4 regions of the Kineococcus aurantiacus genome follow, and region 1 is predicted to be linked to each of the others. Evidence: riboswitches for the same ligand, from Rfam matches in the RefSeq annotation. Region 1 holds a riboswitch; each other region holds the start of a gene.
The links. A riboswitch is a leader RNA that binds a small molecule or an ion and turns the genes downstream of it on or off. The one in region 1 is predicted to bind S-adenosylmethionine.

Region 1 (4,275 bases):
ACGGCGACGACCGCGGGGTCCTGCAGCGTCTCGCGGGTGACCGCCGGGATCGAGCGCCGGCCGAACAGCTCCGCCTCGTGCGCCCGGGCGGCGACCTGGGCCCGCCACCCGCCCCGGCCCGAGCTCACGTGGTCCAGCGTGGCCAGGCCCTTGGAGACGTGGAACGGTTCGGTGTGCGTCGTCGAGACGGTCGGGACCAGCCCGATCGCCTCGGTCACCAGGGCGAGCCGGGCCGCGACCAGCAGCGCGTCGAGCCGGCCGGCGACCCGGTCGGTGCGGTCGTCGGGCGGGCCGAAGCCGCTGCCCTGCAGGCCGAAGGAATCCTCGACGGTCACCAGGTCGAACAGGCCGCGCTCGGCTTCGGCGACCGTGTCGGCCCAGAACCGCGCGGTGAACAGCTCCCCGGCCCGGGAGCCGGGTTCCCGCCAGGACGCCGGGTGCCAGCCGGTCGACTCGAGGGCGGCGGACAGGTGAAGGGTTTCGGGCACGGGTCTCCTCCTGGAGTCGGGACGACTCGCAGGCGTCCGGCGGGTCATCGCGCTTGCCGGAGGGTTCCCTCCGGCCGGGTCGTCACCTGGGGCACCCCACCGCGGGGAGGGTTGCCGACCAGCTAGCCAGGGCTTGTCGCTGGTTCTCGTGACCTGCGGGCAGGCTAGCCCAGTTCCGGGACGGGGTCGAGGAAGGACTCCGGCGCCGGGCGGGCGTCGGTGAGCGGACCCCAGCGGCCCTCGACGACCCCGTACTCCAGCGCCGAGCCCGTGGTGAGGAACTGCTCCAGCGCGGCCAGCAGCCGCTCCACGTCGGCCGAGCTCGTCCCGACGCCCGTGGAGGCGCGCAACCCGCCCTCCACCAGCCCCAGGGAGTTCGCGAAGCGGTGCGCGCAGAACCTGCCGTCGCGCACCCCGACGCCGTGCTCGGCCGACAGGTACGCCGCCACCTCCGACACCGGGCGGCCGGGCACGGTGAACGTCACGACCCCCACGGCGTCGGCCGGGTGCGGGCGCACGACCCGCACGCCCTCCAGCGCGCTCAGGCCGGTGACGAGCTGCGCGCGCAGCGCCGCCTCGTGGGCCTCCAGGGCCCCTGCGGGCAGGGCCGCCAGCGTCGTGCACGCCTGCGCCAGCGCCACCGCGCCGACCACGTTCGGGGAACCCGCCTCGTGCCGGTCCGGGCCGGTCGCCCACCGCACCGCGTCGTGGCTGACGTCGAGCGTGGCCCCGCCACCGGCGAGGTAGGGCTCGGCGGCGTCCAGCCAGTCCCGGCGCCCCACCAGGGCCCCCGCCCCGAACGGGGCGTACAGCTTGTGCCCGGACAGCGCGATCCAGTCGATCCCGTCGCGGGCGACGTCGACGCGCCGGTGCGGCAGCAGCTGGGCCCCGTCGACGGCGAGGCGGGCCCCGGCGGCGTGCGCGGCCCGGGCCAGCCGGCGCAGCGGCAGCACCTCCCCGGTGACGTTGGACGCGCCGGCGACGGCCAGCAGGGCGTACTGCCCGGTGGCCAGCTCCGCCTCCAGCAGGGCCGTGGTCTCCTCGGCGTCGGCGCCGCCGCGGACCACCGTGGTGCGGGCCGAGCGCTGCCAGGGCAGCAGGTTCGCGTGGTGCTCGACGTCCGCGACCAGCACCCGCGCGCCGGCGGGGACGGCCCGGGACAGCAGGTCCAGGGCGTCCGTCGTGCTGCGCGTGAAGACCACGACGTCGTCCTCGCGGGCCCCCAGGAAGCGGCCCACCTGCTCGCGGGCCTGCTCGAACAGGGCGGTGGACACCTGCGAGAGGTAGCCGGCGCCGCGGTGGACGCTGGCGTAGTGCGGCAGCACCTGCGCGACCCGGTCCGCCACCGCCGCCAGCGCCGGGGCGCTCGCCGCGTTGTCGAGGTTGGCGTAGGTGGTGGTGCCCCCGGTGGCCAGCGGGACCGGGGTGTCGGCGCCGACGACGGGCAGCAGCGGCGGCACCGTGCGACAGGCGGGGCGGGTGGGGGACAGGGTGCTCGTCGTCACGGGGCTCCTCGGGACAGTGGACCCTGCCGGGAGGACCGGGATCGCCCCGGCGAGGTCCGCGCTTGCCGGAACCACGTCGGAACCGGCCAGGTCGTCACCCGGGGCACCCCACCGCGGAGGAGGGTTGCCGGCCAGCGAGCCGGGGCTTGTCGCTGGCGCTCATGACCTGGGGGGAGATTGCCACGTGCGGGCGCCGGGAATCAAGGTCGGTGCGTCGCGGCCCGGTCCCGGGAGCGCCGCCCGCCGGGGGGCCGTCCGGGGGAACCACTTGTGGACGGCGTCGCGGTCGGTCTACATTCGAAGAACACCATCCAGAGCGGCTGAGAGTCCTGGCTCGACGACGCCGCAGCAACCCCCCGAGCCCGGGCGAGGGTGCTAACGCCAGGTCGATGGAGTTCGTGATGCGCACCACCGATGTCGTCGTCCCCTCCCCGGCCCCGGGTCCGGGACCCGTGCGATGACGCTCGCGCCCCTCGTCGCCGGCGCCGCGGGGCGGCCCACGCTCAGTTTCGAACTCTTCCCCCCGCGCTCGGAGACCGGCCGCGACTCGTTGTGGCGCAGGCTGTCCGACCTCCTGGGGAGCAACCCCGACTTCGTGTCCGTCACCTTCGGCGCGGCGGGAGCGACCCGCGGTCCCAGCCGGGACCTGCTGGCGCACGTCCTGACCACCTCGGCGGTCCCGGCCATGGCCCACCTGACGTGCGTGGGTTCCTCGCGCCGGCAGGTCGTGGAACTGGCCACCGAGTTCCTCGACGCCGGCGTCCGCAACGTCCTGGCGCTGCGGGGGGACCCGCCGGCCGGTGTCCCGGACTGGACGCCGCACCCCGACGGCGTGGCCACCGCCCGGGACCTCGTGGAACTGCTGCAGGTGGCCGACAGGCGTCGGCTGGCGCTGCGCGGCGGTTCCCGCCCCCTCGACGAGGGACCGCTCAGCCTGGCCGTGGCCGCCTTCCCGCGGGCCAGGGACCACCACGAGCTCGCCGTCCTGCGCGCCAAGCAGGACGCCGGGGCGCGGTTCGCGATCTGCCAGGTGACGTTCTCCGCGCAGGAGTACGCCGCGTTCGTCCGCCGGGCCCGCGCGGCCGGGATCACCATCCCGCTGCTGCCCGGCGTCGCGGTCTCCGACGACCCACGGCGCCTGGAGCGGATCGGCGAGCTCACCGGCGTCCGGGCCCCGCGGGGGCTGCTCGCGGCCCTGGACACCGACGACGCCCCGACCCGCCGCCGGGCCGCCACCGCGTTCACCTCGGGACTGGCGCACGGCCTGCTCGAGGCCGGCGCGCCCGGCCTGCACCTGTACACGTTCAACGCGGCCGCCCCCGCGCTGGACCTGCTCGACCACCTCGACCTGACCCGACCCGCGACCCACCCCCGACCCGCCGCCGCCGTGGAGGCGACCGCCGCAGCAGGAGGAAGCACCCGATGAGCCAGACCACCCCCGCCTGGACCGCGACGATCCTGGGCTACCCCCGGATCGGTCCCGACCGCGAGACCAAGAAGGCCCTGGAGGCCCTGTGGTCCGGCAAGGCCGACCTGGCCACCACCGAGGAGCGGCTCGCCGCCGTCCGCGCGGCCACCGTCCGCCGCCTCAACGCCCTCGGCCTGCCGGCGCACGACGCGTCCATCCCGTCGTCGTTCTCCGCCTACGACCAGGTCCTCGACACCGCGGTCGCCGTCGGGGCCGTCCCGGAGCGCTTCGCCGACGTCGTCGGCCCCGACGGCAGGGTCGACCTCACCGGCTACTCCACGATCGCCCGCGGGCGCGGGGCGCAGGCCCCGCTGGAGATGACGAAGTGGTTCGACACGAACTACCACTACCTCGTCCCCGAGATCGGCCCCGGCACCGCGTTCCGGTTCGCCGACGACCGGGGCGTGCGCGAGTTCTCCGAGGCCCTCGCCGACGGTTTCCTCACCCGTCCCGTCGTCGTGGGCCCCGTGACGTTCCTGCTGCTGGCCAAGGCCGCCGACGGCAGCCCCGAGGGGTTCGCCCCCCTCTCGCGGCTCGACGACCTCCTCGGCGCCTACGAGGACCTGCTGGCCGCGTACGCCGCGGCCGGTGCCGAGTGGGTCCAGCTGGACGAACCCGGTCTGGTCAGCGACTCCGCCACCGCCGGTGTCGACGGGCTCGACGACCTCGTGCGGGCGGCCTACGCGCGCCTCACGGGCCTGGCGCACCGCCCGCGCCTGCTCGTCGCCACGCCCTACGGCGACGCGGGCGACCACCTCGCCTCCTTCGGGGCGGTCGAGGGCCTCGCCCTCGACCTCGTCGAGGGTTCCGTCCC
Region 2 (4,275 bases), 3.4 Mb from region 1:
CCCAGTGCCGGTGCGACAGCGGGTGCCCGCCGACGCTGGTCATGCCCTCGGCCGCGACGGCGACGGCGACCACGAGGTCCGCGGCGTACAGGTGCTCCCGCACCGACGCCCCGTCCACCGCGGCGATGCTGTGCCGGGGAGTGAGCGCCGCGGCCCGGTGGGCGAAGGGGACGATCTGCCCGTCGACCAGGAGCCGCTCACGCAGCGTGCTGCGGAAGGCGGCCACCGGCGACAGGAGCCGGTGGGCCTCCGTCGCCAGCGGGCCGGCCTCGCCCAGCAACGCCGCCATCAGCTCCACGGCGACGGGCCCAGCGGGCCCGCCGGCGTCGCCGGGGCCAGCCGACCGGCCCACCGCCACCCCCTCCGGCACCCCCTCCGGCACCGCTGCGCTCACCGGCGTCCCCCGGGCGTGGTGCTGCGGGCCGCAGCGCGCGGGGCTCGCCGCCGCGGGAGGCCGTCGCGGCGCCGGGGCGGGAGCACTCGGCTGAGGGGAGTCACGCCTCCCTTCTACACGCAGGCGGCGACAGGGGGTCGTCCCCGGGTGGGTGGAGCGCCTCCGACCACCGCCGCGGGGTCCGCAGGCCGAGCGGCGCGGCGCACCAGCTGCCGTCGGGGCGGCCCGGCCCGCGACGTCGCCGACCGGCCCCCCTGCTCCCTCCAGCGGTGGGCGGCCCTGCCCCCCGGGGGGGCCGAGACGGGTGCGCCGCCGATGTCCGGGGAGCTGATCGCGACCGACGGGACCGGCACGATCGTGGCCCGGCACCTCACCGACGCCCCGACCCGCCTCGTGCCGGTCAGCACCTGCGGCCGCCGGCGGACGACGACAACGCCCGGTACCGGCCGACGACGGCCGAACCGTGGGCGAACCCCACCCGCGAGTTCCGCGCCGGAGACGGATCGTGGTCCTGTTCCGGGCCGGCGAGGTGGGCGGTGCCGCCGGGGGGTCGAACTCCGTGGCACGGACCACCGCAGCCGGAACAGGGGCAGCGGGTCGTCGATGCCGGTGGGTGTGTCGGCGACGCCGCGGAACTCGCCGGCGCTGGGAAGCAGGTAGCCGGCGGAGGGGGTGGGTCCACCGCCGGCGCGGATCACCGCGGCGCCGGCCCGGTCACGGCACGGTTGACACCGGTCCCCGCGATGGGATCAAATTCACGCACCATCCAGAGCGGCCGAGAGACTTGGCTCGACGACGCCGCAGCAACCACCAGTCCCCTGGGCTGACAGGTGCTTCCGCCAAGACGATGGAATGCGGAGGTCAGCGTGCACCACCTGAACACGGCGATCGCTGGACCACGCCCCCGGCTGCACCTGGTGCGGCGGCGTCACGTCGACCTGGCGCTGCAGTCCAGCGACTGCTGTCCGGCCCGACCAGCGACCTGATCCCCGTTCCTCGTCCTGCACTGCGAGCGGTCCGCGCCTGAGCGGTTCGCGGCGGGCCGACCTGCGCCGGGCCGTCGACGGACCGTCCGCGCCCGTCCCGTCGCCCACTCGTTCCGTCGCCGCACCCGTCAACCGTTCCTCCCCCACCCCCTCGACACTCGAGCGAATCGGAGCGCACCGCCGTGAGCGCCACCCCGGGGTTGTCCCTGGCCATGTTCTCCCACCTGCAGGCCGTACCCGACTCCCACTCCTACACCGACGAGCTGGAGCTGTTCATCACGGCCGAGCACCTCGGCTTCGACACCGCCTGGGTCCGGCAGTTCCACCTGCGCGAGGCGTCCGGCCCGCACACCAGCGGCGGGTTGCCCTCCCCGTTCGTGCTGCTGGCCGCCCTGGCGACCTGTACCACCCGGCTGCACCTGGGGACCGCAGCGGTCACCCTCCCGCTGGAGAACCCGGTGCGGGTGGCCGAGGACGCCGCGGTGCTGGACCGGCTCAGCGGCGGCCGCGTCGAACTGGGGGTGGCCAACGGCGGCGGGGCGCCCGGGCTGCTGGAACTCTTCGCCCACGACGGGGACCCCGTTCCCGGTGGCGCGGACGTCGAGGCCGCCAAGGACCGCTACGGGCAACTGCTGACCCGTCTCCTGCACGCCCTGGACGGGCACGCCCTGACCACCCGCGGGCAACGGCTCAACCCGCCGGCGCCGGGACTGGGTGATCGGGTGTGGGAGGCCGTGCTGACAGCGCGCAGCGCCGCCGAAGCCGCGCGCCGCGGCCACGGGATCCTGGTCGGCACCACCCAGACCGTGCCGGCCGAGGTGACCGCCGCGGCCTACCACGAGGCCCTGCCGGCCGGGGTCGTCCCGCGGGTGGCGGTCTCCACCGCGATCCACCCCGCGCGCAGCCGGGAGGAGGCCCTGCGGAAGGCGGCGCCGGGCATCGAGGCCAAGTACGCCTGGGGCGCCTCCTTCCTGGGCGAGGCCACCACGCTGGCGCAGAAGGCCGCGCGCCTGAACCTGCACCACGGCACCGCGCAGGACATCGCCGCCTCGCTGCTGGCCTCACCGTGGCTGGAGCACGCCACTCAGCTCAACGTCCAGGTCGAGCTGGGTCCCGCCGACTTCGGGGCCCGCGCCGAGGCGCTGGCCCTGTTCGCCGAGCAGGTCGCCCCGCACGTGGGCTGGACCGCACCGTCCGCGGACCCGCCCACCGGGCCCCCCGGCGCTCAGGTGGCTGACCCGGGTGCCCGCCGGGCCGACCTCGTCGGGACGCGCGCGTGAGCGCGGACCGGGGCCCGGAGCGGCAGCAGCAGGAACGGCGCGAGCGCGGGCTCGTCCTGGGGGCCATGCACTTCTACCCCGGCGGGGAGCACGCGACCAGCTGGCGCCTGCCCGGTGCCCAGCCCGAGCGCTACCTGGACGTGGACTACTACGCCGACTTCGCTCGCACCGCCGAACGGGGCGGGTTCGCGACGATCTTCCTGGCCGACGAGCTGTACGTGTGGGACCGCTTCGCCAGCGGCGTGGAGCACGTGGTGAACGTCCGCACCGAGCCCTTCACCCTGCTGGGCGCCCTGTCGCAGCTGACCGAGCGGATCGGGCTGGCCGCGACCGTCTCCACGACCTACCACGAGCCGTACCACGTGGCCCGCAAACTGGCCTCGCTGGACTTCCTGAGCCAGGGACGCGCGGCGTGGAACCTGGTGACCAGCGCCGCGGACGAGGAGGCCCGCAACTTCGGGGCCGGCACCCACCTGGCGCACGCCGACCGGTACCGGCGCGCCGGGGAGTTCGTGCAGGTCGTGCGCGGGTTGTGGGACAGCTGGGACGACGACGCCTTCACCTACGACAAGGGATCGGGGTTCTTCGCCCGCGCCGAGAAGCTGCACGTCCTGGGCCACCACGGGGAGTTCTTCGACGTCCGCGGGCCCCTGAACATCGCCCGCCCGCCCCAGGGGCACCCGGTGCTGTTCCAGGCCGGCGCCTCCCCGGCCGGCCGGGCACTGGCCGCGGCGAACGCCGACGCGGTCTTCACCCCCTGGGAGCACGACCTCGGCGCGGCGCAGCGGCTGTACGCCGACTACGCCGCCCGCACCAGCGCCGCCGGCCGGGACCCGCGCGAGCTGCTGGTCCTGCCCGCCCTGTCCCCCGTCCTGGGGCGCACCCCGGCCGAGGCGGTCGAGAAGCTGGAACTCATCGAGTCCCTCACCCCCGACCGGGTCGCGCTCGACCTGCTGTCGCACCACCTGGAGGTCGACCTGTCCGACCGGCCGCTGGACGAGCCGTTCACGCACGACTTCTCCGGCGGCACCAACCAGGTCCAGAGCCTGTACGCGACGGTGCAGGAACTGGTGGGCGAGGGCCGGCGCACCCTGCGGGACGTCTACCGCACGCTGCTGCGTCGACGCTTCCTGCCCGGTACCCCGGCGCAGGTCGCCGACCACATGCAGGAACGGTTCACCCGCGGCGCCGCCGACGGCTTCATGCTGGCCTTCTCCTCCCTGCCCGAGGGCATCGAGGAGTTCGTCGACACCGTGGTCCCCGAACTGCGCCGCCGCGGCGTCTACCGCGGGGAGTACCGCGGGGAGACCCTGCGGGAGAACCTGGGGCTGGACGTGCCGTCCAGCCGCTGGACGCAGGTGAGCGCGTGAGCGCCGACCACCTGGTGCTGGGGGCTTTCCTGTTCCACCCCGGCGGTGCGCACGTCACCGGCTGGCGGCACGAACGGTCCCGCCCCGCTGAGCACCTGAGCCCGAAGTACTACGCGCACTTCGCCCGCGTCGCCGAAGCCGGCACGTTCGACCTCGTCTTCCTGGCCGACGGGCTGTACTTCTGGGACCGCTACCGCTCGGGGGTCGACCACTACGGGTCGCTGCGGCCCGAACCGTTCACCCTG
Region 3 (4,275 bases), 2.7 Mb from region 1:
TGACGACGAGCAGGACGCGCACGTCGGAGGCCTTGCGGCCCGCCAGCGCGGCCGCGTCGAGGACCCTGCGCCGGTACTCGCGGACCCGGTCGACCCGCAGGGGCGCGAGGGCCAGCTGCACGTCCGAGCGCGACCCCGCGAACCCCAGGCCCCGGGGCGACCCGCCCGGGGAGACCAGGACGGGGTCGCCCGAGGAGAACGGCAGGGCGTTCAGCGGGCCGTCGAGGCGGAAGTGCTCCCCGCGGTGGGCGAAGGCGTCGATGCGGGTGCCGTCGGCGAACCGGCCCGTGACGGGGTCGGCGACGAGCGCCTCGGGGTCCCAGCTGTGCCACAGCCGGCGGACCACGTCGATCCACTCCTCGGCGCGGTCGTAGGCGACGTCGTGCGGGACGGGGTCGAGCCCGACGTGCCGGGCGCTGCCGGTGTCGGTGACGAGGTTGATCCCGAACCGGCTGCCGGACAGGTGCTGCAGCGTCGCGGCCTGCCGGGCGGCGAGGTACGGCGGGGTGATCCCCGCGTTGACCGTCGGGACGACCCCGAGGTGGGTCGTGGCGGCGAACAGGTACGGCGCCAGCAGCAGCGGGTCGTGCTTGGGGCCGCCGTAGGCGGCGCGCACCCGCAGGTCCAGGGTCTGCGGGTTCCCCAGCGAGATCGCGTCCTCGACCACGACGAGGTCGAACCCGGCCCGTTCGAGGTCGCGGACGGCGTGGGCGTACAGGTCCGGGCGCGTCCAGTCGTCGTTCCACGCCTGGTAGTCCCGTCCCCAGCCCTGCGGGCCGAAACCCCGGGAGAAGAAGTAGCCGAAGTGCTGCAGGCGTCCCATCAGGCCGCCGCCCCCTCGCGCTCGCGGGAGGCCACGAGGGCCTGCTCCAGGTCCCCGAGCAGGTCCTCGGGTTCCTCCAGCCCGATGGACAGCCGCACCAGGCCGGGCCAGATCCCGGCGGCGAGCCGTTCGTCCTCGCTGCGGTGGGCGTGCGTGGTGCTGGCGGGGTGGATGACCAGGGAGCGGACGTCCCCGACGTGGGTCATCCGGGTGAACAGCTGCACGGCGTCGACGAACCGTTGGGCCGCAGCGCGTCCACCCTCCAGCGTCACGGACAGGACCGCCCCGGTGCCGCGCGGCAGCAGGCGGCGGGCGACGTCGTGGGAGGGGTGCCCGGGCAGCCCGGCGTGGTCGACGCCGACGACCTCGGGCCGGGCCTGCAGCCAGCGCGCGACGGTCTCGGCGGTCGCGCTCTGGCGGCCCACCCGCAGCGAGAGGGTCTCCAGCCCCTGCTGGACCAGGAAGGCGTTGAACGGCGAGATCGCCGGGCCCAGCCGGGAGGCGACGACGGAGCGGGTGTGCTCGACGTAGGCGCGCTGCGGGCCGTGGCGCTCCACCCAGCTCATCCCGGCCAGGACGTTCGCGGGGTCGGTGAGGTGGGCGAAACCGCTCCAGTCGAAACCGGTGCCGGTGACGACCGCGCCGCCCAGCGCCGAGCCGTGCCCGGCGAGGAACTTGCTCGCCGAGTGCACGACGACGTCGGCGCCGTGCTCCAGCGGCCGCAGCAGGTAGGGCGTGGCGAAGGTGTTGTCCACGACGAGCGGGACGCCGTGGCGGTGCGCGACGGCGGCCACGGCCGGGACGTCCAGGACGCTGTTCTTGGGGTTGGCGACCGACTCGGCGAAGAACGCCCGGGTCGTCGGGCGCACGAGCCGCTCCCAGTCCCCCGGCCCGGCGGCGAAGTCGACGGCGATGCCCAGGCGGGCGAAGTTGTCCAGCAGCAGCCCGCGCGAGCCCTCGTAGAGGTCGGCGGCGGCCACCACGTGGTCGCCGGCGCCGAGGATCCCCAGCAGGGCGACGGTGATCGCGGCCTGGCCGGTGCCGAGCAGGATCGCGTCGGTGCCGCCCTCCAGGACCGCCAGGCGGCGTTCGACGGCGGCCGTCGTCGGGTTGCCCATGCGGGTGTAGACGTAGCCGTCGTCCTCGCCGGCGAAGCGGGCGCGGGCGTGCTCGAAGTCGTCGAAGACGAACCCGGCGGTGAGGTGGACGGGCGTGACCCGGGAGCCGGTGACCGGGTCCGGTTCGGCGCCGGCGTGGACCTGCTGGGTGGTGAAGCCGTACGGGGCGTGCGTCATCGCGGGACCTTCCTGGGGCGGAGCGGGGTGGGGGCGGATCGGGCGGTCAGGCCCGACACGTCGTCCCGGCGCTGCGCAGGAGGTCGACGACGAGGCGTCGCGTGAGCGGTTCGATCGGCACTGCGGGTCCCTCCCCATCGGTCCTGGCGGGAGCACCTACCCCGGCGGGGCGGTTGCTGCGGCGTCGACGAGCCAGGTCTCTCGGCCGCTCTGGATGGCTCTCCCAGTGGACGGCACGGCCCCGACCCGTGTCAAGCGCTTCACCGGATCGGGCGCGGGGTAGCGTGCGCGGTCGTGATCCTCACGGCGATGGTCTTCTACCCCGGCGGCGAGCACCTCACGAGCTGGCGGCTGCCGGGTGGGCGGCCGGACGAGTACGTGAGCTTCGGGTACTACGAGCACTTCGCGCGCACCGCCGAGCGGGCGGGGTTCGCGGCCGTGTTCTACGCCGACGAGCTGTACGTGTGGGACCGGTTCGGCTCCGGCGTCGAGCACGTCGCGAACGTGCGGCCCGAGCCGTTCGGCCTGCTGGGGGCGCTGACCCGCAGCACCGAGCGGATCGGCCTGGTCGCGACCGTCTCCACGACGTACAACGAGCCGTTCCACACCGCCCGGCAGGTCGGCACCCTGGACTTCCTCAGCTCCGGGCGGGCCGGGTGGAACCTCGTGACGTCGGCCAGCGACGAGGAGGCCCGCAACTTCGGGCTGGAGCGCAACCTGGACCACGCCGCGCGCTACCGCCGCGGCGCCGAGTTCGTCGAGGTCGTGCACGGCCTGTGGGACAGCTGGGACGACGGCGCGATCCGCCCCGACGTCGCCTCGGGCCGCTACGCCGACCCGGCCGGGATGCACGTGCTGGACCACGAGGGGGAGTTCTTCCGGGTGCGGGGCCCGCTGAACCTGCCCCGCCCGCCGCAGGGCCGTCCCGTGCTGTTCCAGGCCGGGTCCTCCGAGGACGGCCGGCGGCTCGCGGGCCGGCACGCCGAGGCCGTGTTCGTGCCGGGCTCGGCCCCGCTGCCGGGCGCGCGCAGCCTCTACGAGGACTACAAGCGGCGCGCCGTGGAGAACGGCCGGGACCGCTCGCACCTGCTCGTGCTGCCGGCCCTGTCCCCCGTGCTGGGCGAGACCCCCGCGCGCGCCCTGGAGCGGCTGGAGGAGATCGAGGCGCTGACCCCGGACCGGCTCAGCCTGGACTGGCTCTCGCACCACCTGGGGGTCGACCTGTCCGACCGGCCGCTGGACGAGCGGTTCGAGTTCGACTTCAGCAGCGGGTCGAACCAGGTGCAGACGGTGTTCGAGGGGGTCCGCAAGCTCGTGGACCGCGAGCGGTTCACGCTGCGGGAGCTGTACCGGGCGATGCTGCGCCGCCGGTTCCTGCCCGGCACCCCCGAGCAGGTGGCGGACTGGATGACCGAGCGGTTCACCGGCGGCGCGGCGGACGGTTTCACCCTGGCGTTCTCCTCCCTGCCCACCGGGCTGGAGGAGTTCGCCGAGCAGGTGGTGCCGCTGCTGGTGCGACGCGGGGTGCTGGCCCCGGAACTGCCCGCGGCGACCCTGCGGGAGAACCTCGGCCTGCCCGTGCCGCCCAGCCGCTACCGGTGAGCCGCTACCGGTGAGCCGCTACCGGTGAGCCGCTACCGGTGAGCCGGGGGGCCGTTCAGGCGCCCAGCTCGGCCAGCCGCGGGACCACGGCGTCGCCGAACCGCTTGACGCTGCCGGGTTCGAAGTAGCCCCGGAACCCGCCGTGGACGTGGGTGACGCCGAGCGCGGCCCACCCGCGGGCCTGCTCGAGGAACCCCTCGACGTCGTCGGGGTCGGCGACGGCCATGACGGTCTTCTCGATCTCGTCGTAGTCGCGGCCGAGGTCCTCGCAGTGGGCCCGCAGGACGTCGAGCTTGCGGGCGATGTCGTCGCCCCCGAACAGGTTGCAGGCGTCGGCGTACTGCGCGACCAGGCGCAGCGTCTTCTTCTCCCCGCCGCCGCCGATGAGGATCGGCGGGTGCGGGCGGCGCAGCGGCTGCGGGCTGTTGAGGGTCCGGCCGAGCGCGTAGTGCCGGCCGGTGAAGGGTTCCTCGGAGTCGGACCACATCTGCCGGCAGATCCGCAGCGTCTCCTCCAGCCGCTCGAAGCGCTCGGCGGTGCCCGGGAAGGGCAGGC
Region 4 (4,275 bases), 110 kb from region 1:
GACGCCTCCAGCGGCGGGGTGGTGCTGTGGACGACGCTGGGGTCCTCGCTGGGGCCGGCGGTGCTGCTGGTCTTCGGGGCGCTCGTCGTGGGCTCGCAGCCGGACCTGAGCGCGCGCGTGGCGGCCGACCCGGTGGGGGCGCTGACCGACATCCTGCCGACGTGGTTCCTCGTGCCGTTCGCGGTCGTGGCCGTCCTGGGCCTGGTCGGCGGGGCGGTCATGGACATCTACTCCTCGGGGCTGGCCCTGCTCAACGTGGGCCTGCGGGTGCCCCGGCCGGTGGCGGTGCTCGTCGACGCGTGCCTCATGGTCGCCGGCGCGATCTACATCGCGTTCTTCTCGGTGGACTTCCTCACCCCGTTCCAGGGGTTCCTCATCACCCTGGGCGTGCCGATCGCGGCGTGGGCCGGCATCTTCCTGGCCGACCTCGCGACGCGGCGCGCCGGCTACGCCGAGGACGAGCTGCTCGACGCGCGGGGCCGCTACGGGTCGGTGCGCTGGCTGCCGGTCCTGACGATGGCCGGGGCGACGGCGATCGGCTGGGGGCTGGTGTCGAACGCCAACGCCTCGTGGCTGGCCTGGCAGGGGTACTTCTTCGAGCCGCTGGGGCTGGCGACGTGGGTGCCGCCGTCGGGGCAGGACGCGGGGTACTGGGACGGCGACTGGGGGTACGCGGGCCTGGGCGTGCTGCTGGCCTTCGCCCTCGGCTTCGTCGTCGTGGCCGTGTTCGGCCGGGGCGCCGTCCGCGCCCAGGAGTCGCGGTCGCACGACTCCCGGGCGTGAGGGTTCAGGCGCGCTGGACGCTGACCTTCGGCGGCGTCTGCAGCGTCTGGGCGATGACGCAGTAGCGCTCGGCCAGGGAGACCATCTTGGCCTCGGTCGCCTCGTCGGCGTCGGAGGAGAAGTCGAAGGTGATGGTCACGTCGGTGATGCCGACGGGGACCTCGCGCGCGACGCCCAGGGTGCCGCGGGCGTCCCAGTGCGCGTCGACCGTGACGGAGGCGTTGCGCAGCTCCACGCCCATCGCCGTGGCGACGCTGCGCAGCGTCACCCCGGCGCAGGCCGCCACGGCCTCGCACAGCATGTCCGCCGAGCACGCCTCGGTGCCGTCACCGCCGGCGGCGGGGTGCAGCCCGGCGCGGGTGGTGCCCGCGAAGCCGTCGACCGAGACGCCGATGGACTGGCCGTCCAGCACCGCCACGGCCCGGGCCGGGACCAGCGCCTGCGCGGGGTCCTCCCGGTAGGCGTCCTTCAACGGCTTCTGCAGGGCCCTCAGTTCGGTCGAATCCACCGGGGAAGCTTAGGCCCCGCTGCCGTTGCCGTCGCAACTTCCGCGAGACTGCCCCTGTGAAGTGGAGCACCGCCCTGAAGACCCTGCAGGACGTCGCCGACGGCTGCGCGCACGTGGGCCGCCAGCCCGAGGGGATCGTCCGGCTGAGGGTCTTCCAGGCGTGGGTCTTCGGGACCCTGCTGGGGCCCCGGACCGACGACGTCGACGACGCCACCGGGGTCCGGGTCGCCCTCGTGACCAACGCCCGCGAGGGCGAGTGCGCCTTCGGCACCCGCCCGCCCGCGGCCGGGCACTGGCTCGCCGCCTCGGGGCTGGCGACGAGACCGGCCCAGCTGTTCTTCCGGTCCGGCGAGGTGCCCGTGTGGAACCACGTCGTCGACCGCCCGGTGCGGTTCTGGACGCGCGAGGAGGGTCTCGACGCGGACGTGCTGGAGCGGCTGCGCGCCGGGGAGGGGGCCGCGCTGCGGGGCGAGCCGCCGACGCCGGCCGAGCTGGCCGCCCGCCTGGACGCCGAGCTCGCCGTGAGCCTGGAGGCGTTGCGCCGCACGGCCTCGGAGTACGACGCGAAGCGGTGGTCACCGGGTTCGCCGGAACGGCGCGGCGACGCCCTGGCCGACGCCGCGCTGGGGTACCTGGACCTGCGGACGGCCAGGGGTACCCTCCGGCCATGAGCGACGAGACCGTCCCGGACAAGCTCGCCTACCGCCTCCTCACCGGGCCCGACGACCGGTCCTTCTGCGAGAAGGTCAGCGCGGCCCTGGCCGACGGGTACGTGCTGCACGGCAGCCCGTCGGTGACGACGACCGACGGGCGCACCGTCGCCGCCCAGGCCGTCGTCCTCCCCCACGTCCTGGGCTGAGCGCCCGGCGGCCCCCGGGCGGGGGCCCGTTGCGGCACCCGTGACCGTTACCGCTGTCTGACAGGCGGTGTTAAGGTGCGGGCAGGTCATGAGTGACAGCGAGAAGCCCTGGCTGGCTGTCCGGCAACCCTCCCCCGCGGCGGGGTGCCCCAGGTGAGGACCTGGCCGGACGATCCCGTCCGGCAAGCGCGGATCGCCGGACGTCGTCGATCACGGCAGCTGCGAGCCGCGCGCCCGCCCGCACGACAACCGGAGTGTCCTCGTGTCCACCGCCCCCGCCCTGCCCGACAAGCCCAAGCGCCGCGGCCTGCTCTACGGCCTGATCGCCGCCGTCGTCGTCATCGCCGTCGTGATCGTCGCGATCGTCCTGGGCACCCGCGACGACTCCACCAGCACCTCGGCCTCCGGCGGTGAGGCCAGGACGGTGAAGATCGGCGTCGCCGACAAGTCGCTGCCGTACTGGACGACCTACACCGAGCTCGCCGAGTCCAAGCTCGGCGTGACGGTCGAGCTGGTGAACTTCTCCGACTACACGCTGCCGAACCCGGCGCTGTCGCAGGGGGAGCTGGACCTGAACCAGTTCCAGCACATCCAGTACCTGGCGAACTACAACGCCACCGCGGACGACGACCTGCAGCCCATCGGCGCGACCGCCGTGTACCCGCTGCCGCTGTACTCCCTCACCGCGAAGTCCGCCGCCGAGCTGCCCGCCGACGCGCAGGTCGCGATCCCCAACGACGCCATCAACGAGGCCCGCGGCCTCCTCGTGCTGCAGCAGGCCGGCCTGGTCACGCTGAAGGACGGCGGCACCGCGTTCTCCACGACGAACGACATCGAGTCCTCGAAGGTGAAGGTCACCACCGTCGCCGCCGACCAGACCGCCAGCGCCCTGCAGTCCGGGTCGGTCGCCGCCGCCATCGTCAACAACAACTACGCGACCGCCGCGAAGCTGTCCGACGAGAACATCATCGTCAAGGACGACCCGACCGCCGCCGCGGCCGCGCCGTACGTCAACATCTTCGCCGCCCGCAAGGCCGACGTGGACGACGAGACCTACCTCGACCTGGCCGCGCTGTGGCACGACCCGGCCGTGCAGGAGGTCTTCCTGCAGGACAACCCCAGCGCGGTCGTGCAGGACACCCCCGCCGCGGACCTGCAGGCGGAGACGGTGAAGGTCGAGGCCGACGCGAAGGCCGCCCAGGGCAAGTGACCGCGCTCATCACCCTGGAGAACGTCTCCAAGCGCTTCGACCGCCGCGACGGGTCCTCCGTCGCGGCGGTCGACGCCGTTTCGCTGGAGGTGCGGACCGGTGAGGTGCTCGCGGTCATCGGGTACTCCGGTGCCGGCAAGTCCACCCTGGTCCGGCTGCTCAACGCCCTGGAGAAGCCGACGTCGGGCAGCGTCCTCGTCGGCGGCCAGGACCTGACGAAGCTGTCCGAGGGGGAACTGCGGGCGGCCCGCTCGAAGATCGGGATGATCTTCCAGCAGTTCAACCTCTTCCGGTCCCGGACCGTCGCCGGGAACGTCGCCTACCCGCTGAAGGTCGCGGGCGTGGGCAAGGCCGAGCGCGACCGGCGCACCGCCGAGCTCCTCGACTTCGTCGGGCTGCTCGACCGCGCGCACTCCTACCCCGAGCAGCTGTCCGGCGGGCAGAAGCAGCGCGTCGGCATCGCCCGGGCGCTGGCCACGAACCCCCCGCTGCTGCTGGCCGACGAGGCCACCAGCGCGCTGGACCCCGAGACCACGACCGAGGTGCTGTCGCTGCTGCGCCGGGTCAACGCCGAACTGGGCGTGACGATCGTCGTCATCACCCATGAGATGGACGCCGTGCGCCAGATCGCCGACCGCGTCGCGGTCATGGAGGACGGCAGGCTCGTCGAGATCGGCGACGTCTACGACGTGTTCTCGGACCCGCGGACGGCGGCGGCGCAGCGGTTCGTGCGCAGCGCCACCCACGACCGCCCGTCGGCCGACACCCTGGCGCGGTTGCGCCACCAGCACCCGGGCCGGATCGTCAGCGTCCGCATCACCGACGAACCCGGTCTGCAGCAGCGCATCGACACCGCGTTCCGCACCACGGGCACGACGGCCGAACTCGTCTACGGCGGGGTGTCGGAGATCCGCG

Region 2: it holds a riboswitch for S-adenosylmethionine, as region 1 does, so the genes downstream of both, BJ968_RS22115 (LLM class flavin-dependent oxidoreductase) here and BJ968_RS05860 (methylenetetrahydrofolate reductase) in region 1, are expected to answer to the same signal.
Region 3: it holds a riboswitch for S-adenosylmethionine, as region 1 does, so the genes downstream of both, BJ968_RS18850 (O-acetylhomoserine aminocarboxypropyltransferase/cysteine synthase family protein) here and BJ968_RS05860 (methylenetetrahydrofolate reductase) in region 1, are expected to answer to the same signal.
Region 4: it holds a riboswitch for S-adenosylmethionine, as region 1 does, so the genes downstream of both, BJ968_RS05290 (MetQ/NlpA family ABC transporter substrate-binding protein) here and BJ968_RS05860 (methylenetetrahydrofolate reductase) in region 1, are expected to answer to the same signal.

The regions. Positions count from the first base shown of each region.
Region 1 covers NZ_JACCBB010000001.1:1,224,032-1,228,306, reverse strand. The annotation lists gene BJ968_RS05870 (LLM class flavin-dependent oxidoreductase) at 1-536, opposite strand, end outside; SAM riboswitch class IV at 533-642, opposite strand; gene BJ968_RS05865 (aminotransferase class V-fold PLP-dependent enzyme) at 653-1,993, opposite strand; SAM riboswitch class IV at 2,047-2,160, opposite strand; SAM riboswitch class I at 2,298-2,389, shown strand; gene BJ968_RS05860 (methylenetetrahydrofolate reductase) at 2,451-3,419, shown strand; gene metE (5-methyltetrahydropteroyltriglutamate--homocysteine S-methyltransferase) at 3,416-4,275, shown strand, end outside.
Region 2 covers NZ_JACCBB010000001.1:4,641,685-4,645,959, reverse strand. The annotation lists gene BJ968_RS22120 (hypothetical protein) at 1-352, opposite strand, end outside; SAM riboswitch class I at 1,154-1,248, shown strand; gene BJ968_RS22115 (LLM class flavin-dependent oxidoreductase) at 1,563-2,660, shown strand; gene BJ968_RS22110 (NtaA/DmoA family FMN-dependent monooxygenase) at 2,657-4,030, shown strand; gene BJ968_RS22105 (NtaA/DmoA family FMN-dependent monooxygenase) at 4,027-4,275, shown strand, end outside.
Region 3 covers NZ_JACCBB010000001.1:3,930,095-3,934,369, reverse strand. The annotation lists gene BJ968_RS18855 (LLM class flavin-dependent oxidoreductase) at 1-823, opposite strand, end outside; gene BJ968_RS18850 (O-acetylhomoserine aminocarboxypropyltransferase/cysteine synthase family protein) at 823-2,118, opposite strand; SAM riboswitch class I at 2,250-2,339, opposite strand; gene BJ968_RS18845 (NtaA/DmoA family FMN-dependent monooxygenase) at 2,413-3,720, shown strand; gene BJ968_RS18840 (TIGR03560 family F420-dependent LLM class oxidoreductase) at 3,776-4,275, opposite strand, start outside.
Region 4 covers NZ_JACCBB010000001.1:1,114,321-1,118,595, forward strand. The annotation lists gene BJ968_RS05270 (cytosine permease) at 1-783, shown strand, start outside; gene BJ968_RS05275 (OsmC family protein) at 788-1,291, opposite strand; gene BJ968_RS05280 (DUF7711 family protein) at 1,348-1,962, shown strand; gene BJ968_RS05285 (DUF1737 domain-containing protein) at 1,959-2,150, shown strand; SAM riboswitch class IV at 2,235-2,345, shown strand; gene BJ968_RS05290 (MetQ/NlpA family ABC transporter substrate-binding protein) at 2,413-3,360, shown strand; gene BJ968_RS05295 (ATP-binding cassette domain-containing protein) at 3,357-4,275, shown strand, end outside.